DNA from 4 places in the Alishewanella sp. HL-SH06 genome. Region 4 is predicted to be linked to each of the others. Evidence: predicted binding sites of a transcription regulator. Region 4 holds the regulator's gene; each other region holds the start of a gene.
What was found. Region 4 encodes sigma-54, which starts transcription at its own class of promoters, with help from an activator protein. Its sites were predicted from a motif close to GTTGGCACGNNNNTNGNNT; they were not measured.

Region 1 (2,205 bases), 1.6 Mb from region 4:
CCTGAGCAGACGCAAGTGCGCCAACGGATTGACTCATAGAACCTCCTATTAGCAACAGGTCATCTGGTTATCGGCAAGCGGTTGGCAAACTTTAGGCATTTTTTTGCCTTATTAAAAAAGGTGAATGCCGCCTGTTGCAGCAGGCGGCATTCGATCTTAGCGCGGAGTGACTCATTTCTCCAAAGCGTTAAGAAACTTGGACTAGCGCGGTAGATTGCGCTTTAATTTGTGACTTTGATAAAGCCGGTGACATTAAACGGCCTGATAGGGCGGTATTCACCAAAGCCGGCTTAACAGTACGGATTGGCCGGGTAGGGCCTTTTTTCACTAAACCTTTTAATAAGGGTTCCACTTTCGGTGCCGGTTTACCCAGTTTAACCGCGAGTGCCGCTTGTAATTCGGTTACGGTGTAACCTGCCTTAATAGCAATACGTAAATAAGGCACGCCAGCTGCATCAAGCGCACCACTTACAAACCAATCTGGTACGGCTTTGTGCCCTTCTTTATTTTGTGGATTAACTAAGTCAAGTACCGCCACCACTTTCATCGTTTCAGGTTCGCACAAGACATAATCGAGATATTTGGCATTAAGCTTTAACTGGGTGCTGCGCCGGTTTTTGTCAGAGACACTGGCCTTGATATCTAAGACATCGGCTAAGCGCACTCTGTTCATAATACGATAGTCATTTTGTACTGCTTTATCTAATAAACCCAAAAAAGAACGTTCAACCGGACTAAACAACGCAGCCTTCCGCTGCACTTGGAACGGGTTACTATTGTCAATAAAACGACTGGCAACCAAAGCAATAACCACGACCAGTAGCACTAATAACAGCATGATAAACTCCATGCTTACCTCCGACAAAGAATTGACAGCAAGAACGATGAGTTCAAACAAGCATAAGCTGTGCCAATATTTTTAATGCGGTGCTAACAAGGTTATTTTTTGAATTGATGCCAGCCATCATCTTCATTAATGGTATTTATATGTAATTTAGGCTTATAGTTACTGCATCTGAAATAGTACAAGGACACGATCATGGCAGCAGTAACAACTTGTGGCGCGCTGACTATCAAAGGCGCAATGCCTGAAGCCTATCAAGAAATTTTAACGCCAGCGGCTTGCGAATTTGTCGCAGAGCTTGCTCAATTATTCCGCCCGCCGTTAAAAGAGCTGTTAAGCGCACGGCAACAACGCCAAGCCAAATATGATGCCGGTGCTTTACCTGACTTTTTAGCAGAAACGGCAGCGATCCGCCATGGCGATTGGCAAGTGGCCGCTTTACCCGCTGATTTACAAGATCGTCGTGTCGAAATTACTGGGCCGGTAGAACGCAAAATGATCATAAACGCGTTAAATGCGGATGTTAAAGTGTTTATGGCGGATTTTGAAGATTCGCAAACACCCAGTTGGGATGGCATGGTGGAAGGGCAAATCAATTTACGCGATGCTAACCTTGGCACGATCAGTTATACCGATCCACAAAGCGGCAAACATTATGCGCTAAAAGAGCATCCCGCTTTATTAATTGCCCGTGTGCGTGGCTTGCATTTATGGGAAAAGCACATTGAATTGGCAGGTGAACCGATCCCCGGTGGCTTGGTCGATTTTGCTTTGTATTTTTATCATAACTATCGCACCCGCCTGAAAAATGGCACCGGGGTGTATTACTACGTACCCAAATTACAAAGCCATTTAGAAGCGAAATGGTGGGATGATATCTTCCGTTACACCGAGCAACGTTTTGCTGTGCCTATTGGGACGATCCGCGCGACTGTGTTGATCGAAACGCTGCCAGCGGCTTTTGAAATGGACGAAATCCTTTATATGATGAAAGACCATATCGTGGCATTAAACTGTGGTCGTTGGGATTATATCTTCAGTTATATCAAAACATTAAACAACCATCCGGATCGCGTGTTACCCGATCGGCAGGTCGTTTCTATGCATAAGCCGTTTTTAAGTGCTTACTCTCGCTTACTCATTAAAACTTGTCATAAACGTGGCGCTTTAGCCATGGGCGGCATGGCGGCCTTTATTCCGGCAAAAGATCCGGCGGTGAATGCCGCGATTTTAGAGCGCGTGACCGCGGATAAAGAATTGGAAGCGAGTAATGGCCATGATGGTACTTGGGTGGCACACCCTGGTTTAGCCGCTACGGCTAACGGTGTGTTTGCCAAGTACTTAGGTGATAACACTAACCA
Region 2 (2,205 bases), 1.9 Mb from region 4:
AGCAAGGCAGAGCGTCAGGAGTGAGTAGCCAATGAAGCAGTATTTAAAACTTTGTCAGCGCATTATTGATGAAGGGGTTTGGGTTGATAACCAACGCACGGGTACTCGCTGCTTAACGGTGATCAATGCTGATCTTGAATACAATGTCGCTGCGAATGAGTTTCCGTTATTAACCACGCGTAAAAGTTACTATAAAGCCGCCATCGCCGAATTATTAGGTTATCTTCGTGGTTATGACAATGCTGCGCAGTTTCGCGAACTGGGCTGTAACACCTGGAATGCGAATGCCAACGAAAATGCAGCGTGGTTAAATAATCCCGCCCGCAAAGGGGTTGATGATTTAGGCCGTGTTTATGGCGTGCAAGGGCGTGGCTGGCAGAAGCCTGATGGCTCGCGCTTAGATCAGTTACAAAAACTCGTTCACAACTTATCGCAAGGGATTGATGATCGTGGCGAAATTTTGACTTTTTATAACCCAGGTGAGTTTGAATTAGGCTGCTTACGGCCATGTATGCACACGCATACCTTCAGTTTACTTGGTGATACTTTATCACTGACTTCTTACCAGCGCAGCTGTGATGTGCCTCTGGGTCTGAACTTTAATCAAGTACAATGCTTTGTGTTATTGGCTTTAATCGCGCAAATTGCCGGGCATAAGCCTGGCAAGGTTTATCATAAAATCGTTAATGCGCATATTTACGAAAATCAGTTACCATTATTAAAACAGCAGCTACTCCGTGAGCCGTTCCCGCTGCCGAAATTACACCTTAACCCCAATATCAAAACACTCGCCGATATTGAGCAATGGGTCACTCCTGATGACTTTACCTTAGAAGGTTATCAATCGCATCCAGCCATTAAATACCCGTTCAGTGTTTAATTGCTAAACCTTGCTGCGGCTTTGGCGATAGTAGGCAAACAGCATAACGCTGTGCATTGGCAGCGTTATGCATAATGCCGAGCAGTTGAGTATTTAGCATAACGCGATTTGCTTAACTAACTTAACTTGGCGTAATGCTGAGTTATTTTTTAGTCAAAGTCTGTAGGGTGCGGCAATAACATCTCGTCGTCTTAAATCACACCTAGCGATAGTCGCAATTTCACACTTATTGTCAACAAGCTCTGGTATTTCGCTTAATACACCTTAGCGTCAAGAACCCAACTTAATTTCTGGCGTGGTTTTTGCTTTAAAACAGTAATCGACCAGGATGAGGTGATCATGAAATATCTTCTTGCCAGCGCATTATTGCTGCTGCTTTGTGGCTGCGCGCAAAAAGCAGAGCCTGAACCCACTGTCAAAATGCCATTACGGCAAGTTTCTGCCGTTGGTTTGAGTGCACGGCCACTAGATTTTTACACGCATCGTTTAGCACAAACACTGTTTGCGTCGATCAGTAGTGAGCACTTTCGCAGCCCGTTGGCGGTCAGCAGTTTTCTACCGACACGACAACTGAGCCTGGCGCAATTAAGTGAGCAAGAAATTGATTTAGCGAATCAACTTGCTGAAAGTATGCTTAGCGAAGCGGTGCAACGAGGTTTTGTCGCTGTAGATCTGCGCTTACGCCAAGAATTGTTATTGCAAACCGATCATGAGCAAGCGCTATCTCGGCAGATATCGGCGTTACGCCAACAGCATGGTGCCAGAGCATTATTAACCGGCACCTATACCGTGCAAGAAGATGGTTTAGTGGTTAATGTACGTTTGATTGAGCTGGATAATCAACAAGTGATCGCCGCTGCCACCGATTTTGTGCCACACAATGTGATGTGGAGCCCAGATAAAATACAAAAACGCGGTAATTATTTATTCCGTAGTGATCGGATCGGAGAGAAACCATGAGAGCTTTTGTTATCAGTGCTGTTGTTGCTTTTAGCTTAACCGCTTGCGTACAACAGGCAACTAAACAGCCGAAAATTGTGCCAGAGAATGCGGTGACGATGCGGGGAGAGCTGGCTCGAGAGCAGCGCATTGCCAACCAACAAGCCTTTGAACCGCAATCGGTCACACAACACTATCGGCAAACCCCCGTGGTAACGCTGGATAATTATGCGCGTAATTTAGTACAAGAGTTGATGACCAATCACCATAATGCCGATGAGAATGCGATGGTGGCGGTAACCGATTTGGCGTTTATTGATACCGATTTACAGCAAGGTTCAGTGTTTACCAATCATTTAAGCGAGGCGATTATTTACGATTTGCAT
Region 3 (2,205 bases), 390 kb from region 4:
TAGCTGCAACTCGGCTAACTGCACCGGCGTATTACTGGCAATGCCGGTGAGTAATAACAACTCGCGCACTAACAACGGATCATTACGGAAATAGACCCCTAAGGCATCACCCGGTTGATAAGTTAAACCTGAACCGGCTAAAGAAATTTCGATATGCCGCACATCTTTAGTCGAGTCTCGACCCGTGATTTTTTGATTGGTATACAATTCCGCACTAAAGGGTTGCTGCTTGTTATAGCTACTGACTGCCGCTGGCGCAGCTACACTCGTCAAATCCACCGCTACCGCACTGCTTACCTGAGCCAATTCAGGCTCCAGTGCTTTTATCAGCTGCTGTTGCCATTGCGCGGCTTGCTCAGCGTAGTCAACATCTAAATCGGCACGGGCAATCAGCGCTTTTGCACCAAGCGAACCTAAACGCTCATCAAAGTCTTGCGCCGTTTTACAAAAGAATTCATAGCTGGTGTCGCCTAAGCCTAATACGGCATAGCGTAATTCAGGCAGCGCAGGCGCTTTCTTGCTAAAGAGAAAATTATAAAAACTGATGGCATTTTCGGGCGGTTCGCCCTCACCATAAGTTGAGGTGACCATCACCAACAAGCGTTCATTTTTCAAGCTGGTATTTTTATACTCAGCCAAGTCTTGTACTTTTACCGCGAACCCCTTGGCCGTTGCTGCGGCTGCAATATCCTCCGCAACATGTTTGGCATTACCCGTTTGAGAGCCAAACAACACCGTTAAGCTTGGCGCGGCAGCAATGGGGGCGGCGCTGGGTGCGGCTAACGTCTGCCCCGCTAACTGGGCACTGGCCGCTAAATAACCACTCACCCACGCTTGTTGGATCGGATTCAATTTCACCAGCAAAGCTTGCAACTCAATAATTTGCTGCTCAGACAACGGGCTAGCTTGGGCAACAAGAGACGATAAAAGCATAAAATATCCTGCAAAAAATCTAGATGATTATTTTAGCCAGCTAAAGTCATTCAGGTAAAAGAATGGATCTCTCTTCTTTATGCCAATTAGTAATTAAAAACCACTCATGCTGACCAAAACCCCTTGAAACAATGTGGTCTAATTCGCCAAAAAATAGTATTTCATGCCAACACTAAGCAGTCACAACTGCCACCTTAAAAATTAAAGCTATTAAATCCAATAATTTGCAGTTGGCATTGGCTTTGCAAACTACTCAGCGTGATTGAAATACAACCAAGGACTGATCATGAGAACCTTATTACTTATTTGCTGTGTCTTTTTTGTTGGAAAACTCAGTGCAGCAGAAAATTGTCATTTAACGTTAAAACATGATTTACGCATTACAGCGCAAGATGTCAGCCTGCAAGCTGAAGAGCAGCCGCTGTGGCGTATTTCAAACTCAGGCCAATTGTGGCTTGCCGAGCAATTACACCCTACCGATGCTAGTACTGCGGCGCTATTACAGCAATACCAGCAAAGTGTTCGCCAGCAAGCTTTCAGTACGCTGAATTTAGTTAACAACGCTTTGCAGTTAGCCACCAGCGCCTTAGAGCAAACGTTTGCAGGGTTAACTGGCCAATCAGACATGGAACAAAGCGCACTGCAACCGGCTTTTGCACACCTTCGCCAAAGCTTAGACTTAGTGGTAAGACAACAAGGCGATACCTTGCTATTGAATGGCAGCAAGCTAGAGCAACTGGACCAAGCCTTTGGGCCAGAGTTTGATGCGGCCATGGAAGACATGGTGCAGCAACTAATGGGCAATATGTTGATGCATGTTGGCAAGAGCATGTTAAGTGGTAGTGGCTCATTTGAAGATCGCATGAATGCTTTTGGCGAGCGAATGGAAACCATGGGTGAGCAACTCGAGCAAAACATGCAAGGTAAAGCCCTACAACTTGAAGAGCAAGCCGCAACCTTGTGTACTGAGCTTGAACAATTACAGCAATTAGAGCGCCAGTTACAACAACAGTTACCCGCGATGCAGCCCTTTACGCTAGTGACATTGCATAACACAAAAGCAGAATAACCCCCATCCTAACCGCGAGCTTGGCGTACGCAACTCCGTTGCCGTACGCCCTTTTTGCCATCCCGCACAATAGCCTGCATAATTCAGCTTTAATAAGCAGCAATGCCTGCTGCACTATTTTTTTGGAGTGATTATGAGCATACAACGTATTGATCCTGCTAGTCGTTATTCTGAAGCGGTAATTGTGAATGGTTTAGTGTTTT
Region 4 (2,205 bases):
CGTGGCATTGGTGTTCTCATTACTGACCATAATGTGCGTGAAACGTTAGATGTTTGTGAAATCGCTTATATTGTCAGTCATGGCGAACTGATTGCAGCCGGTTCTCCGCAAGATGTTCTAGCAAATCAGCAGGTGCGTGATGTATACCTAGGTGAGCAATTCAGGCTATAGTAAAGAAGATAGAACGCAACTGCGCATTCAGGAGAGAATTACAGGTACATGAAGCCCTCTTTGCAACTCCGCCTAGGACAACAGCTTACCATGACGCCACAACTGCAACAGGCGATACGCCTATTACAGTTGTCCACCATTGAGCTACAGCAAGAAATACAGGAAGCGTTAGACGCGAACCCGTTACTCGAAGGCGATGATGATTTCGAACGTCAGCCAGATGAGGTTGATCACAGTCTTGGCAATATCAATCGCGATACCCTTGACGATCCACGCAACAAAAACTCAGAGCAAAAAGACGCAGCCGATCGCGATACCAGCGATGATCTGAATAAACAAAACATCCAAGAAGATTTACCGCTAGATAATAACTGGGATGACTTAGTCAGTGCCGCCCCTGTTAGCAGTGGCAACATGCCTGATGACGATATGGTGTATCAGGGTGAAACCAGCGATACCCTGCAAGATTATTTACGTTGGCAAATGCAACTCACGCCCTTTTCTGAAATCGACCGGGCTATTGCTGAGATCATTATTGAAGCCATCGATGACAATGGTTTTTTAAGTATCAGCTGCGAAGAAATACTCGACTCACTGCAATCTAACGAGGTCGAGGCCGACGAAGTTGAAGCCGTGATTAAACGCATTCAATTATTTGATCCGGTCGGGGTTGGCGCGCGCTCGGTGCAAGAGTGTTTACTGGTGCAGTTACGGCAGTTTGAGCCAACTACCCCCTATTTAAATGATGCAAAACTCATTATTAGCAACTATACCGAATTTTTAGCGAATAGAGACTTTCGTTCTTTGATGCGCGTGACTAAACTCAAAGAAGAAGAGTTAAAGGAAGTCATGCAGTTGATCCACAGTTTAAATCCACGGCCTGGTGCTGATGTGATTAAACAAGAGCAGCAATATGTTATTCCTGATGTCACGGTGACAAAAGTAAAAGGTCGCTGGCAAGTCGAATTAAACGCTGACGCTATGCCCAAAATACGGATCAATCAGCAATATGCGGCGATGAGCAAAACCGCTAAAAATACCGCTGATACGCAATTTATTCGTTCGCACTTGCAAGAAGCTAAATGGTTTTTAAAGAGCTTAGAAAGCCGAAACGATACTTTACTCAAAGTAGCCAATTGCATTGTGCAGCAACAACAAGCCTTTTTTGAGCATGGTGAAGAAGCCATGAAACCGATGGTATTGAATGATGTTGCAGAAATGGTCGGTATGCATGAGTCGACTATCTCACGCGTCACCACTCATAAATATATGCATACACCACGTGGAATTTTTGAACTTAAGTTCTTTTTCTCCAGTCATGTTAGTACAGAGAGTGGTGGTGAATGTTCTTCCACTGCCATTCGTGCTTTTATTAAAAAATTGGTGGCGGCAGAAAATCCGGCAAAACCGCTAAGTGACAGTAAAATGGCGGAAATTTTGTTAGAACAAGGGATAAACGTGGCTAGGCGAACTATCGCTAAATACCGCGAATCGTTGTTTATTCCGCCGTCAAATCAACGAAAGACCCTGCTGTAAGTGTCTTAACTAAAAGGAAGAGTCTATGCAAATCAATTTAACAGGCCGTCACGTCGAAATTACCGAAGCCTTAAAAGATTATGTCGAGAATAAATTTGCTAAGCTAGAGCGTCATTTCGAGAACATTAATAATGTACATGTCATCTTAAACGTGGAAAAATTACAACAGATTGCCGAAGCTAAAATCCATCTCACCGGTGGCGAAGTGTTTGCGGTGTCTGAGAACGAAAACATGTATGCTGCGATTGACCAGTTAATAGACAAACTCGATCGGCAGGTCATTAAACACAAAGAAAAACTGTCACGACACTAAGACATTATTATGAATTTAAACGCAATGTTAGCGGAGAACTGCACGAAAAGTGCAGTTCTATTTAACAGTAAAAAACGTATCCTCGAATATATCGCCGAACTGGCTCACCAGCAGCTTCCCGAACTATCTGAATACACCATTCTTGAAGCCTTAATGACCCGTGAAAAACTCGGTTCAACCGGCAT

Region 1: the regulator sigma-54 is predicted to act here: its motif matches at 897-915, upstream of ACUJFK_RS14685 (DUF2726 domain-containing protein).
Region 2: the regulator sigma-54 is predicted to act here: its motif matches at 1,170-1,188, upstream of ACUJFK_RS13610 (FlgO family outer membrane protein).
Region 3: the regulator sigma-54 is predicted to act here: its motif matches at 1,163-1,181, upstream of ACUJFK_RS02075 (DUF2884 family protein).

Annotation. Positions count from the first base shown of each region.
Region 1 is NZ_CP199752.1:3,168,990-3,171,194, reverse strand. It holds gene ACUJFK_RS14690 (hypothetical protein) at 1-37, opposite strand, end outside; gene ACUJFK_RS14685 (DUF2726 domain-containing protein) at 188-850, opposite strand; gene aceB (malate synthase A) at 1,040-2,205, shown strand, end outside.
Region 2 is NZ_CP199752.1:2,929,150-2,931,354, reverse strand. It holds gene lgt (prolipoprotein diacylglyceryl transferase) at 1-35, shown strand, start outside; gene ACUJFK_RS13615 (thymidylate synthase) at 32-880, shown strand; gene ACUJFK_RS13610 (FlgO family outer membrane protein) at 1,220-1,840, shown strand; gene ACUJFK_RS13605 (FlgO family outer membrane protein) at 1,837-2,205, shown strand, end outside.
Region 3 is NZ_CP199752.1:465,233-467,437, reverse strand. It holds gene ACUJFK_RS02080 (assimilatory sulfite reductase (NADPH) flavoprotein subunit) at 1-933, opposite strand, end outside; gene ACUJFK_RS02075 (DUF2884 family protein) at 1,220-2,002, shown strand; gene ACUJFK_RS02070 (RidA family protein) at 2,136-2,205, shown strand, end outside.
Region 4 is NZ_CP199752.1:852,558-854,762, reverse strand. It holds gene lptB (LPS export ABC transporter ATP-binding protein) at 1-171, shown strand, start outside; gene ACUJFK_RS03830 (RNA polymerase factor sigma-54) at 220-1,707, shown strand; gene hpf (ribosome hibernation promoting factor) at 1,733-2,020, shown strand; gene ptsN (PTS IIA-like nitrogen regulatory protein PtsN) at 2,027-2,205, shown strand, end outside.